Regions from separate parts of the Streptomyces sp. NPDC048411 genome, predicted to be linked through region 2. Evidence: riboswitches for the same ligand, from Rfam matches in the RefSeq annotation. Region 2 holds a riboswitch; the other holds the start of a gene.
The links. Region 2 has a riboswitch for cyclic di-AMP ahead of AB0915_RS20915 (NlpC/P60 family protein). Riboswitches for the same ligand answer to the same signal wherever they lie in the genome.

Region 1 (5,667 bases), on a different contig from region 2:
TGTGCCAGAAATGGTGCACGGGGCTGACTTTCCCCGAAAATCGCGCGGCGAATTCCTCCAGTACCAGGGCCACTTGACTGAGGACCTGCCAATACCGGTTGGCCTGTTCGGGATCGTATGCCGCGTGCTCCGTATCCTCGGCGAACGGCCGGTCGGCGTCAGGCAGATCGAATGGCTTGGGCAAATTGATATCCACCTTGATGCCCAGCGTGTCCAGGGCAGCCATGACCTTCTGGTGGAAGGACGCCACGGACTGGCCCGAAAGCGGGAACGAGACCATCACGCCGTCCAGTCTTGTGATGACGAGTCGATGGCCGACGAAGTCGAAGTCCACCGTGAAAATCGGGTTTCCGTCGATCTGCCCCATGGGGCGGGTGGTGATACCGCGGCCCGTGAGGTGAAACGGAACGTTCCACCAGTGATTGCGCCGGACACTGGCCGCGAGGCGGATCTTTCCGACGACCTGCGCGAAGCGGTGGAGCGTCTCTTTGGTGTCACGCCACTCGGCGAGCGGCATGGGCGGGAACAGCTCCATCGCCATCACCTCTCTCGTGCTGCCGGACGGTTCCGGCGGGTGGGCAGGGCGTTCTTCCGCACCATCATGGCCACGCCGAAGGTGTGCGGCATCTCGTGCGGCCGCCATGGTGTCGTTCGCGTGAACCTGCACGACCTGGCCGGTGGGCGGCCACTCGCGCGCCGCAGTCGGCGCAGGCGGGTGACGCGCGGTCGCTCCCGGCCGTTTCCCCGGGGACGCCCTTCCCGGCGAGTCGAAGGCCGGGTGCCTGCCCCTGACGCCAAAATCTCCTGAATGTCGCAATTTTGGCGATAAAGGGAAGTTGCTCGCTGCTCTGGTGAATGCGTAACCCGAGCAGGCCCGAGGGTCTGCGCGCCGGGCAAATCGCCCTTTTCGGACCGAGTGGCGAGAGTCACCTTCCGGGCCCGCGGACGCAGCGACGTGTCGCCCGGTTCCCTTCTGCGCCAAGAAAGTTGGCTTTGCGGACCGGGGTGGATTGCGAAAATTTCCGCGACTCGATCTTGTAAATGAATTGTGATCGAGAAATGGGGGCTTGTTCAGGTCGGAGTTTCTCGCCTACGGTCACCGTCAATCCGGATGGAACGCCGAATCCTGCCGCCGTCCGGGAACCCGACCATTCACGTACGGCAGGAGCGGGGGACCCGCGCAATCCGCCGATCCGGTATCCGGAACGGCTAGGGGTGAAGTCGTATTCCCATACGGCGAGGCAACTCCAGCCTCAACCCGACAGCTCACCTCGTAGGCGACGGAGAGGAATGCGCCATGCCCGCACAGGTTAACCACCGTCGTCGTAAGTCCAGTTCGCTGACTCGCGGATTCATCGCCGTGAGCACGGGCGGAGCCGCTCTCGCGCTTCCGATGATCGGGGCAACCGTTGCCTCGGCAGCGCCGGCGCAGCCTGCCACCGCCGCCGTCGCCAAGACAGTGGCGCCCGCTGCCGCCCCCGCCAAGCCGACTGCCGTGCGGGCAGCTACGCCCACCGTCTATTCCGTGATAGCCGGCGATTCCCTTTACAAGATCGCCCTGAGCTATTCCGTGAGCGGCGGTTGGCAGCAGCTGTACAAGGACAATCGAGCGGTCATCGGAGCAGACCCCGGCGTCCTTCACGCGGGCCAGAAGCTCACCATCGGCGCCACCGCGCCCGCGGCAGTCGAGTCCACGACGGCCACGAGTACCGCCGCTGCCGTCACCGCGAAGCCTGCGACGTACACGAACGACCTCGACGGCTGGATCAAGGAGTCGCTGGCCGTCATGGCCCAGCACGGCATCCCCGGCAGCTACAATGGCATCCACCGCAACATCATGCGCGAGTCCGCGGGCAACCCCCGGGCCATCAACAACTGGGACTCGAACGCCGCCAAGGGCACGCCGTCCAAGGGGCTCCTGCAGGTCATCGACCCCACGTTCCGGGCCTACCATGTGCCCGGTACGTCGATGGACCCCTACGACCCGGTCGCCAACATCACGGCCGCGTGCAACTACGCCGCCGCCAAGTACGGCTCGATCGACAACGTGTTCGGGGCCTACTGACGCCCGGTTGCGTTGATTCAGGCATGACGGGTGGCGAGGGTCCGATGGGGCTTCGCCACCCGTTCCCGTCGGTGTAGTGCACGGGAGACCATGCAGAAGTCGAGAAGTCAGCCCGCCTCGCTTCGCATCCGGCGGCGTCGTCGGATGTCACGCACCAGCTGCCAGAGAGTAGTGGCCTGCAGCAGGCATGCACACGCGACTGACCATCCCGACTCATCTCCGGCCGGATACGCCTGCAGCGCACCCATGACGAGCATGAGGCAGAGCAGAACACCCAACGCCGATATGGCCAGGCCGACCCGATCGGTCACCTGTGAATGGTCATGGATCAATCGAATCGATGCCTAGGGTGGGACCAGGTTCGGGCCACTGAGGCCGGCCCGCCTGACGCACGGCATTGATCCGGGGCGCCTCCGTCGGGCGCATGTTACCCATCGGTATGTAGTGACTTAACGCGCGAACAGCAGTAGAACCAGTTTCACTCTCTGGAGAGTGAGGCGTGTCACATGAGTGACTTTACCATGCACAATGCAGGCCCCAAGGGCGTTTCGCGTCGAAGGTTCATCGCAGGAACTGGTTCTATTTTAGGAGCCGTGGCCCTCGCGGGTCACACCACCCCGGCCCAGGCCGGGGTCGGCTCCGCAACCGCCCCGATCGACTCCGGGGCCCATGTCCCGGCCCTGGTCATCGGCACCGGATACGGCGGCTCCGTTGCCGCGCTGCGTCTCGCGCAGGCAGGCGTCGACGTGCACATGGTCGAAATGGGCATGGCCTGGGACACCCCCGGCCCGGACGGCAAGATCTTCGCCAACACGACCTCCCCGGACAGTCGGTCGTACTGGCTCCGCACCAGGACCAAGCAGCCCCTCAGCAACTTCCTCGGCTTCCCCATCGACAAGAACATCACTCGCGCCACGGGGATCCTCGACGCCGAGGAGTTCAGCGGGATCACCGTCTACCAGGGCCGCGGCGTCGGTGGCGGCTCGCTGGTCAACGGTGGGATGGCGGTCACTCCCAAGCGTGAGAACTTCGGAGCCATTCTCCCGTCGGTGGACGCCGACGAGATGTACGACATCTACTACCCGCGCGCCAATGCCGGGCTCGGGGCCGGCACCATCGACCCGGCCTGGTTCGACACCGCCGCGTGCTACCAGTACGCCCGGGTCGGCCGTGAGCAGGCCCAGCGTTCCGGCTTCCCGTTCGTCTTCGTGCCCACCGTGTACGACTGGGACTACATGAAGCAGGAAGAGGCCGGAACCGTCCCCAAGTCGGCGCTGGCCGGCGAGATCCTCTACGGCAACAACTACGGCAAGAAGTCGCTGCAGAAGACGTACATCGACCGGATCAGGGCCACCGGCAGGGTCGTCATCTCGCCGCTCCACAAGGTCACTTCGGTCGCCACGGCGACAGGTGGCGGTTACACGGTCGTCATCGACCAGATCGACACCGGCGGTGTCACCACGGCCACCAAGACGGTGACCGCCGACCGGGTGTTCTTCGCGGCCGGCAGCGTGGGCACCAGCAAGCTGCTGGTGAAGCTGAAGGCCACCGGCGCGCTCGCCGGCCTGAACAACGAGATCGGTCAAGGGTGGGGCGACAACGGCAATGTCATGTGCGGCCGGGCCAACCACATGTGGGACCCGACCGGCAGCCTCCAGGCGTCCATTCCCACGGGCGGCATCGACAACTGGGCTGCCGGTGGCGCGTTCGCCGAAGTCGCGCCGCTGCCCACCGGGATCGAGACGTACGCGTCGTTCTACCTGTCCATCACCAAGAACCCGAACCGGGCCGCGTTCTCCTGGAACGCCGCGACCGGCACGGTCGACCTGAACTGGCAGACCGCCTGGAAGCAGCCGTCCATCGATGCCGCCAGGACGATCTTCGACCGGATCAACCAGAAGGAGGGGACGATCTACCGGACCGATCTCTTCGGCACCTACAAGATCTGGGGCGACCACCTCACGTACCATCCGCTCGGCGGCGCGGTGCTGAACCGGGCCACGGACAACTACGGCCGCCTGCACGGCTACTCCGGCCTGTATGTCATCGACGGCTCGCTGATCCCCGGCAACACCAGCGTCAATCCGTTCGTCACCATCACCGCGCTCGCCGAACGGAACATCGAGAAGATCATCGCCACCGACCTGTGACGGTCAACGGCCGGGAAGCGCGCACCTGGTGTCGAGGCCCAGCACATGGTTGAGCCGGCCGAACGCCAGCCATGATCCGATGCTCATGCTCAGCTCCACGATCTCGGGCTGGCTGTAGTGCGCGGTCATCCGGGACCAGAACGCGTCGTCGAGGTTGTGGTGATCCAGGGCGTACCGCTCGGCGTATTCGGCGGCCAATCGGGTCCGGTCGTCGAACACGTCGGTGGTACGCCACTGGGTCACCGCGTCGGCGAATTCCTCCTCGACCTTCACGCCGTCCCGTTCGGTCCGCCAGTCGAGGCAGAAGGCGCACCCGTTGATCTGGGCGATCCGCAACCGCGCGGCTTCGAACTCGCGCAGTCCCAGGGTCGTGTGGGCGTACACCGACAGCGAGAAGTTCGATGCGGCGATCCCGATCCCCGGCACCATCTCACCCCACACGTACTCGATCGCGTCCTTGCCCTCGGGGATGTCGATGTTCATGGATGTCTCCTTCCGAGCCTGCCGACTGCTGGGCGCAGCGGGACGTCGAGCGCGTCGTAAAGTCCTGGTTCCGCGTCCACGAGCCAGTCGATGGCGCTCACGAGCCGGCCGACCGCGGTGGCGTTCCCGCCCGCGGACCTGTTCTCGCCCTCGTCGGTGGCTTCGACCGTGACCTCGATGCGCGGGCGGCCCTCGATGATGACTCGATGTGCGCCGTCCCCGTCGGGCGGCGTCGGCCAGTCCGGTGCGCAGGAGGGGTGGATGCGCGTGATGTGCTCGATGACGATGCGGGGTTCGCCCCCGACGATGCCCTTCACTTCGAACCGCACGGCGCCCTGGGTGCCGGCCTCGAACGTGCCCATGGTCCTGGTGCTCACCGTGGCGTCGAGTGGGCGTCGGTCCAACGTCTCGCGGATGTCGTCGAGTTCGGCTCCCAGTGCCCTGGCCATCAGCCGTATCTGTCCTCCCCACACCATGGTCGGGACGGTCGGTGCGAGCATCAGCGGCTCGTACTCCATCGGCTGGCCCATGCCGACCAGGTGCCGGACCGATTCCTCCTGGTCGTACGTGGAGTAGTCGAAGATCTCCTGACAGCGGATCACGTCGACGGAGGTGCCGAGTCCGCTGATCAGCAAGGGGAGGACGTCGTTGCCCCAGCCGGGGTCGACACCGGAGACGAACAGCGAGCCGCCACCCTCCGCGACGGCGGCCAGCACCGGATCCCGCAGCTCCGGCGGGGCGCCCAACTGGTCGTACAGTGCGTACAGCGCGGGGGTGACAACCACGGCTCCGGCCCGGATCGCCCTGCTGATGTCGGCGAGGGCCTCGTCGGGGCGGATGTCGCCGGACGCGGCGTACACGACGGCCCGGGGACCGGTGGCCAGCACGGCATCGACGTCGTCCACCGCCGTGACCCCCAGCGGACGACCGAGCCCACCGAGTTCGCCCGCGTCGCGCCCCACCTTGTCG
Region 2 (5,667 bases):
GCCGGTGCGGTACTCCGCGGCGGCGAGCGAACCGAGTGCGTCGCGGGAGGCGTTGAGGCGTTCGGTCCTGCGTGCGGCCTCGTCGCGCAGTGCGTTCAGGGACTTGGCGGCGGCGGTCGCCTTCTCCTTCGCGCCGTTGTACTGCTCGGTGGCGACCTCGGCGTCGTGGTACAGCCGGTCCACCGCGGCCTTGATCCGGGCGGGGGTGGGCTGTGGTTCGGCGTGCGCGGAGCCCGGCAGGGCGGCGGCGGTCGCCGCCGCGGCGAAGGCGAGGGTGGCTGCGGTGCGGGCGGCGGAGCCGGGGTGCGGACGCTGCCTGGGTTTCCGATGCGCTGCCACGGGGGCGGGGCTCCTTGCGTCGACTGCCCGTCGGGGCCTACCGGCGGGCCGCTGAGGTCCGGCGGCGGGACGCCAACAGGGGGAGCGGCCCGCCGCCGGATTTCTCGGCGGGGTGACCGGGCTGCCGTCCGGGTGCGGAGCGGTGGTGAAGCCGGCCACCTGGACAGGGACGCTAAGCCCGGGGCGCTGGGAAGAGTCGCAATGACGGTTATTGCCTGAATTTGGCGATGAGGTGTCGTTGAGTGACTGGAAAATTACACCAGAGTCGGGCACTCGGTGCAGATGCAAGCGAAATACCAAGGAGCCCCCACCTCGCCGAAGAGGGGTGATATGGCCCCGGCTAGGCTGCTGCCTCATGGACGTACTCATCAATGTCTTCGTCGCGCTGCACATCATCGGTATCGCCTCCCTCCTGGGCGGCTTCCTGACCCAGATGAAGGCGATGGGCGCGGGCACGGCACGCTTCGTCCCGGCGATGCTGCACGGCGCGCTGACCATGCTGGTCACCGGCGTCGCGCTGGTCGGGCTCAACCAGGCCGACGGCCACTCGGTCAACAACATCAAGATCGGCGTGAAGCTGGCGGTCCTGGTGGTGATCCTCGCGCTGGTCTACATCAAGCGGGACGAGGAGAAGGCCGAGAAGGGCGTGTTCGCGGCGGTCGGCGGACTGACGGTCGCCAATATCTTCATCGCGATGCTCTGGACCTGAGCCGGACCACGCACATGCGCGAGTGAGCCCCTGCCGGGTCCGGCAGGGGCTCACTCGCGCATGAGGGCCCGCCGCTACGCCGGGCGCACGCTGCCGTAGATCGGCATGTAGTAGATCGACTCCTCGCGGACGTTCGCCCCCGGCTTCGGGGCGTGGATCATCATGCCGTCGCCCTTGTAGATACCGACGTGGCTGATGTCGTCGTAGAAGAAGACGAGGTCGCCCGGCTGAAGGTCGGCCGTGGCTATCCGGGTGCCGACCTCCACCTGGTCCCAGGTGGTGCGGGGGATGTCGACGCCCGCCGCCTTCCAGGCGGCCTGGGTCAGCCCCGAGCAGTCGTAGGAGGAGGGGCCCGTGGCTCCCCAGACATACGGCTTGCCGATCTGGGCGCGGGCGAAGGCGAGAACCTTCTCGGCCTTCGAGGTGGCGCTGGTGTCCGAGCCGGTCCCGGTTCCCGCGCCCGTCCCCGTGCCCGTGCCGCCGGTGGAGCCGGCCTCCTTCGCCGCCGCCTCGGCCTTGCGGTCCGCCTCGGCCTTGGCGGCGGCCTGCCGGCGGGCGAGTTCCTCCGCCTTGCGCTTGGCCTCCGCCTCCTTCTCGCGCTCCAGCGCCGCCAGCCGCGCTTTCTCCTCGGCCGTCAGCTTCGACAGCATCGCGCGCGCCTCGCCCAGCTTCTTCTGGACGGATTGTTTGCTGGTCCGGAGCGTGGCCTGGGACTCGGTGAGCGTCTCCAGGCTCTGCACCGCCTCGGTGCGCTTCTTCGCCGCCGCTGCCTGCTGCGTACGGAAGTCCGTGACCGCCTTCTGCTGCTGGGCGGTCATCCGGTTCATCAGCTGGTTCTGGTCGAAGTACGACTGCGGGTCGTCGGCCAGGAAGAAGGTGGCGGTCGGGGCGATGGAGCCGGTGCGGTACTGCGCGGCCGCGTAGTTGCCGAGGGTCCTGCGCGCCTCGTTCAGCTTGTCGGCGCGCTCGGCCACGTCCTCCAGCAGGGCGTCCACCTTGCCGCGCTGCGTGGCGGAGGCCTCCTTCGCCCTGTTGTACTGCTGGGTCGCGGTGCCCGCCTGCCGGTAGAGGTCGTCGACCTTCTTCTGTACGTCCTCGATGCTGGGCTTGGGTGCGCCCGGAGCGGCCATGGCGCTCTGGGTCGACAGCAGGGTCACCCCTGCCAGTGCGGCCGTCGTGAGCCCGACGGCGGGGGTGGTGGTGCGTGCCCGGCTGCGCGGTTTGCGGTGCGATGCCAAAGCCGGCGTCTCCTTCCGTGGACCGCCTACCGGGTTAGCTGTCGGGTTCGGGCGGAACGGAAGGCTGCCCTACGGTCCGAGTGGGGATTTGGACCGATTCACCCCGGTTTTTCCTATGGGTCCCCGGTTCCGAACTCCCCTGTGGGCAGCGCGGATTCGGCGTGGGAGCCCGCTCGGCGTGGTTCGCCTCAAGGGGGTACGGGCCGCCCGAGGGAGCACGCTAGCCAACCGTGTTGCCGCTGTGAAGGTTGATGTTCGATATGCCCGATACGTTTTCGTGACCTTGGTGTAGAGGGGCCGGAAGGCGTGGTCCGGGCCCTGATTTCCTTACGGGGCGTGGGTGGCTGCTCCCCGTACGTAGGCGCCTTCCGGTCGCGCTTCTCCATGCGGCCGCAGAGTGTCGGTGCGTCGCCCTAGACTCGTGAGGCGATGAGCAGCCTCTTTGACGACAGTTTCCTGGCCGGCCTCCAGCACCCGGAGGAAGAACCCCCGCCGCCCCCCGAGGACTCCGCACCCGAAGCGGTGCCGGAGGACCTCTTCGCGGGCGTGTTCGACGCGCCCCCGCCGCCTCGGGACGCGTACTACCGGGACGGCGCCCACCGCCCCGCCATCGACTCCGCTGCCCTGCTCGACGGGCTGAACACCGAGCAGCGCGCCGCGGTCGTGCACGCCGGATCGCCGCTGCTCATCGTCGCCGGCGCGGGCTCCGGCAAGACCCGGGTGCTCACCCACCGCATCGCCCACCTGCTGGCCGAGCGCGGCGTGCACCCCGGCCAGATCCTGGCGATCACCTTCACCAACAAGGCCGCGGGCGAGATGAAGGAGCGCGTCGAGCAGCTCGTCGGACCGCGCGCCAACGCCATGTGGGTCATGACGTTCCACAGCGCGTGCGTCCGGATTTTGCGCCGCGAGTCGAAGCGGCTCGGCTTCACCTCGTCGTTCTCGATCTACGACGCGGCCGACTCCAAGCGGCTGATGGCCCTGGTCTGCCGCGATCTGGACCTCGACCCGAAGCGCTTCCCACCGAAGTCGTTCACGGCCAAGGTCTCGAACCTGAAGAACGAGCTGATCGACGAGGAGACCTTCGCCGGCCAGGCTGCGGACGGCTTCGAGAAGACGCTCGCCCAGGCGTACGCGATGTACCAGTCCCGGCTGCGCGAGGCCAACGCACTGGACTTCGACGACATCATCATGACGACGGTCCATCTGCTCCAGGCGTTCCCCGACGTCGCCGAGCACTACCGCCGCCGCTTCCGGCACGTCCTCGTCGACGAGTACCAGGACACCAACCACGCGCAGTACACGCTCGTACGCGAACTGGTCGGCCCGGCCGGAGAGGCCGACGCCCCCGCCGAGCTCTGCGTCGTGGGTGACGCCGACCAGTCGATCTACGCCTTCCGCGGCGCGACGATCCGCAACATCCTCCAGTTCGAGGAGGACTACCCGAACGCGACGACGATCCTGCTGGAGCAGAACTACCGCTCCACGCAGACGATCCTCTCCGCCGCCAACGCGGTCATCGAGCGCAACGAGAGCCGCCGCCCCAAGAACCTCTGGACGAAGGCGGGCGAGGGCGCCCGGATCACCGGCTACGTCGCGGACACCGAGCACGACGAGGCGCAGTTCGTCGCCGACGAGATCGACCGGCTGACCGACGCGGGCGACGCGAAGGCCGGCGACGTCGCGATCTTCTACCGGACGAACGCGCAGTCCCGTGTCTTCGAAGAGATCTTCATCCGCGTCGGCCTGCCCTACAAGGTCGTCGGCGGCGTGCGCTTCTACGAGCGCAAGGAGGTCCGGGACATCCTGGCCTACCTCCGGGTCCTCGCCAACCCCGAGGACACCGTTCCGCTGCGCCGCATCCTCAACGTGCCCAAGCGCGGTATCGGCGACCGCGCCGAGGCGATGATCGACGCCCTGTCGCTGCGTGAGAAGATCACGTTCCCGCAGGCACTGCGCCGCGTCGACGAGGCGTACGGCATGGCGGCCCGCTCGGCCAACGCCGTCAAGCGGTTCAACACGCTGATGGAGGAACTGCGTACGATCGTCGAGTCCGGCGCGGGCCCCGCCGTGGTGCTGGAGGCGGTGCTGGAGCGGACCGGCTATCTCGCCGAGCTCCAGGCGTCCACCGACCCGCAGGACGAGACCCGCATCGAGAACCTTCAGGAACTCGCCGCCGTCGCGCTCGAATTCGAGCAGGAGCGGGGGGAGTCCGCCGGAGAAGAAGGTGCGGGCACGGGCACACTCGCCGAGTTCCTGGAGAAGGTCGCGCTCGTCGCCGACTCCGACCAGATCCCCGACGAGGACGAGGACGGCTCCGGCGTCATCACGCTGATGACGCTGCACACGGCCAAGGGGCTCGAATTCCCGGTGGTCTTCCTGACCGGCATGGAGGACGGCGTCTTCCCGCACATGCGCGCCCTGGGACAGGTCAAGGAGCTGGAGGAGGAGCGGCGCCTCGCGTACGTCGGCATCACCCGTGCCCGTGAGCGGCTCTACCTGACGCGGGCGGCGATGCGCAGTGCGTGGGGTCAGCCCTCGTACAACCCGCCGTCGCGGTTCCTGGAGGAGATCCCGGACCAGCACCTGGAGTGGAAGCGGACCGGGCCGATGGCGGCCCCGGCCGGACCGACGTCGGGGAGCACGTCGTCGCTGTCCTCGTCGCGCGCCCGCTCGGGCCCCTCGGGCTTCGCGACCCGGCGCACCTCGGACAAGCCGACGGTCACGCTGGTGGTCGGGGACCGGGTCACGCACGACCAGTTCGGGCTCGGCACGGTGACGGCGGTCGAGGGGATCGGCGACCAGGCGAAGGCGACGGTCGACTTCGGGGACGAGCGGCCGAAGAAGCTGCTGCTGCGGTACGCGCCGGTGCAGAAGCTCTAGGGCCTCTCGTCCGGCTTGATCCAAACGGAAGACCCCAGGAGTCCGCCCCGGAGCCGGCGGGGCGGGCGCGAGTGCCCGCCCCCTGCCGACGGATAGGGCCTGCGCCGTGGCGGGCTCTGCTGCTCAGGTTGGGTCGAGGCCGTGGCTCCGGAGCCAGGGCAGCGGGTCTATGGCCGCTCCGCCACCGGGTCGGACCTCGAAGTGCAGGTGCGGGCCGGTGGAGTTGCCGGAGTCGCCGGAGTACGCGATGACGTCACCCGCCTTGACCGGGCCCGAGCGGATCCTGGTGCTGCTGAGGTGGCAGTACCAGGTCTCGGTGCCGTCGGCCGTGGTGACGATGGCCATGTTCCCGTAGGCGCTGTTCCACTGGGTGCGTACGGTGCCGTCGGTCGCGGCCATCACCGGAGTGCCGTACGAGACGGGGAAGTCGATGCCCGTGTGCACGGACATCCAGTTGACGCCCGCCTGGCCGAAGTAGGCGCTGAGGCCGTGCTCCTT

Region 1: another riboswitch for cyclic di-AMP. It lies ahead of AB0915_RS35875 (LysM peptidoglycan-binding domain-containing protein); the one in region 2 lies ahead of AB0915_RS20915 (NlpC/P60 family protein).

Annotation. Positions count from the first base shown of each region.
Region 1 covers NZ_JBEZKL010000188.1:1,019-6,685, reverse strand. Annotated here, with positions in the region: gene AB0915_RS35880 (DUF5996 family protein) at 1-535, opposite strand, end outside; cyclic di-AMP (ydaO/yuaA leader) riboswitch at 1,108-1,293, shown strand; gene AB0915_RS35875 (LysM peptidoglycan-binding domain-containing protein) at 1,298-2,065, shown strand; gene AB0915_RS35870 (GMC oxidoreductase) at 2,572-4,215, shown strand; gene AB0915_RS35865 (carboxymuconolactone decarboxylase family protein) at 4,219-4,698, opposite strand; gene AB0915_RS35860 (dihydrodipicolinate reductase) at 4,695-5,667, opposite strand, start outside.
Region 2 covers NZ_JBEZKL010000057.1:6,010-11,676, reverse strand. Annotated here, with positions in the region: gene AB0915_RS20925 (C40 family peptidase) at 1-339, opposite strand, end outside; gene AB0915_RS20920 (hypothetical protein) at 695-1,048, shown strand; gene AB0915_RS20915 (NlpC/P60 family protein) at 1,123-2,286, opposite strand; cyclic di-AMP (ydaO/yuaA leader) riboswitch at 2,294-2,458, opposite strand; gene pcrA (DNA helicase PcrA) at 2,716-5,169, shown strand; gene AB0915_RS20905 (peptidoglycan DD-metalloendopeptidase family protein) at 5,293-5,667, opposite strand, start outside.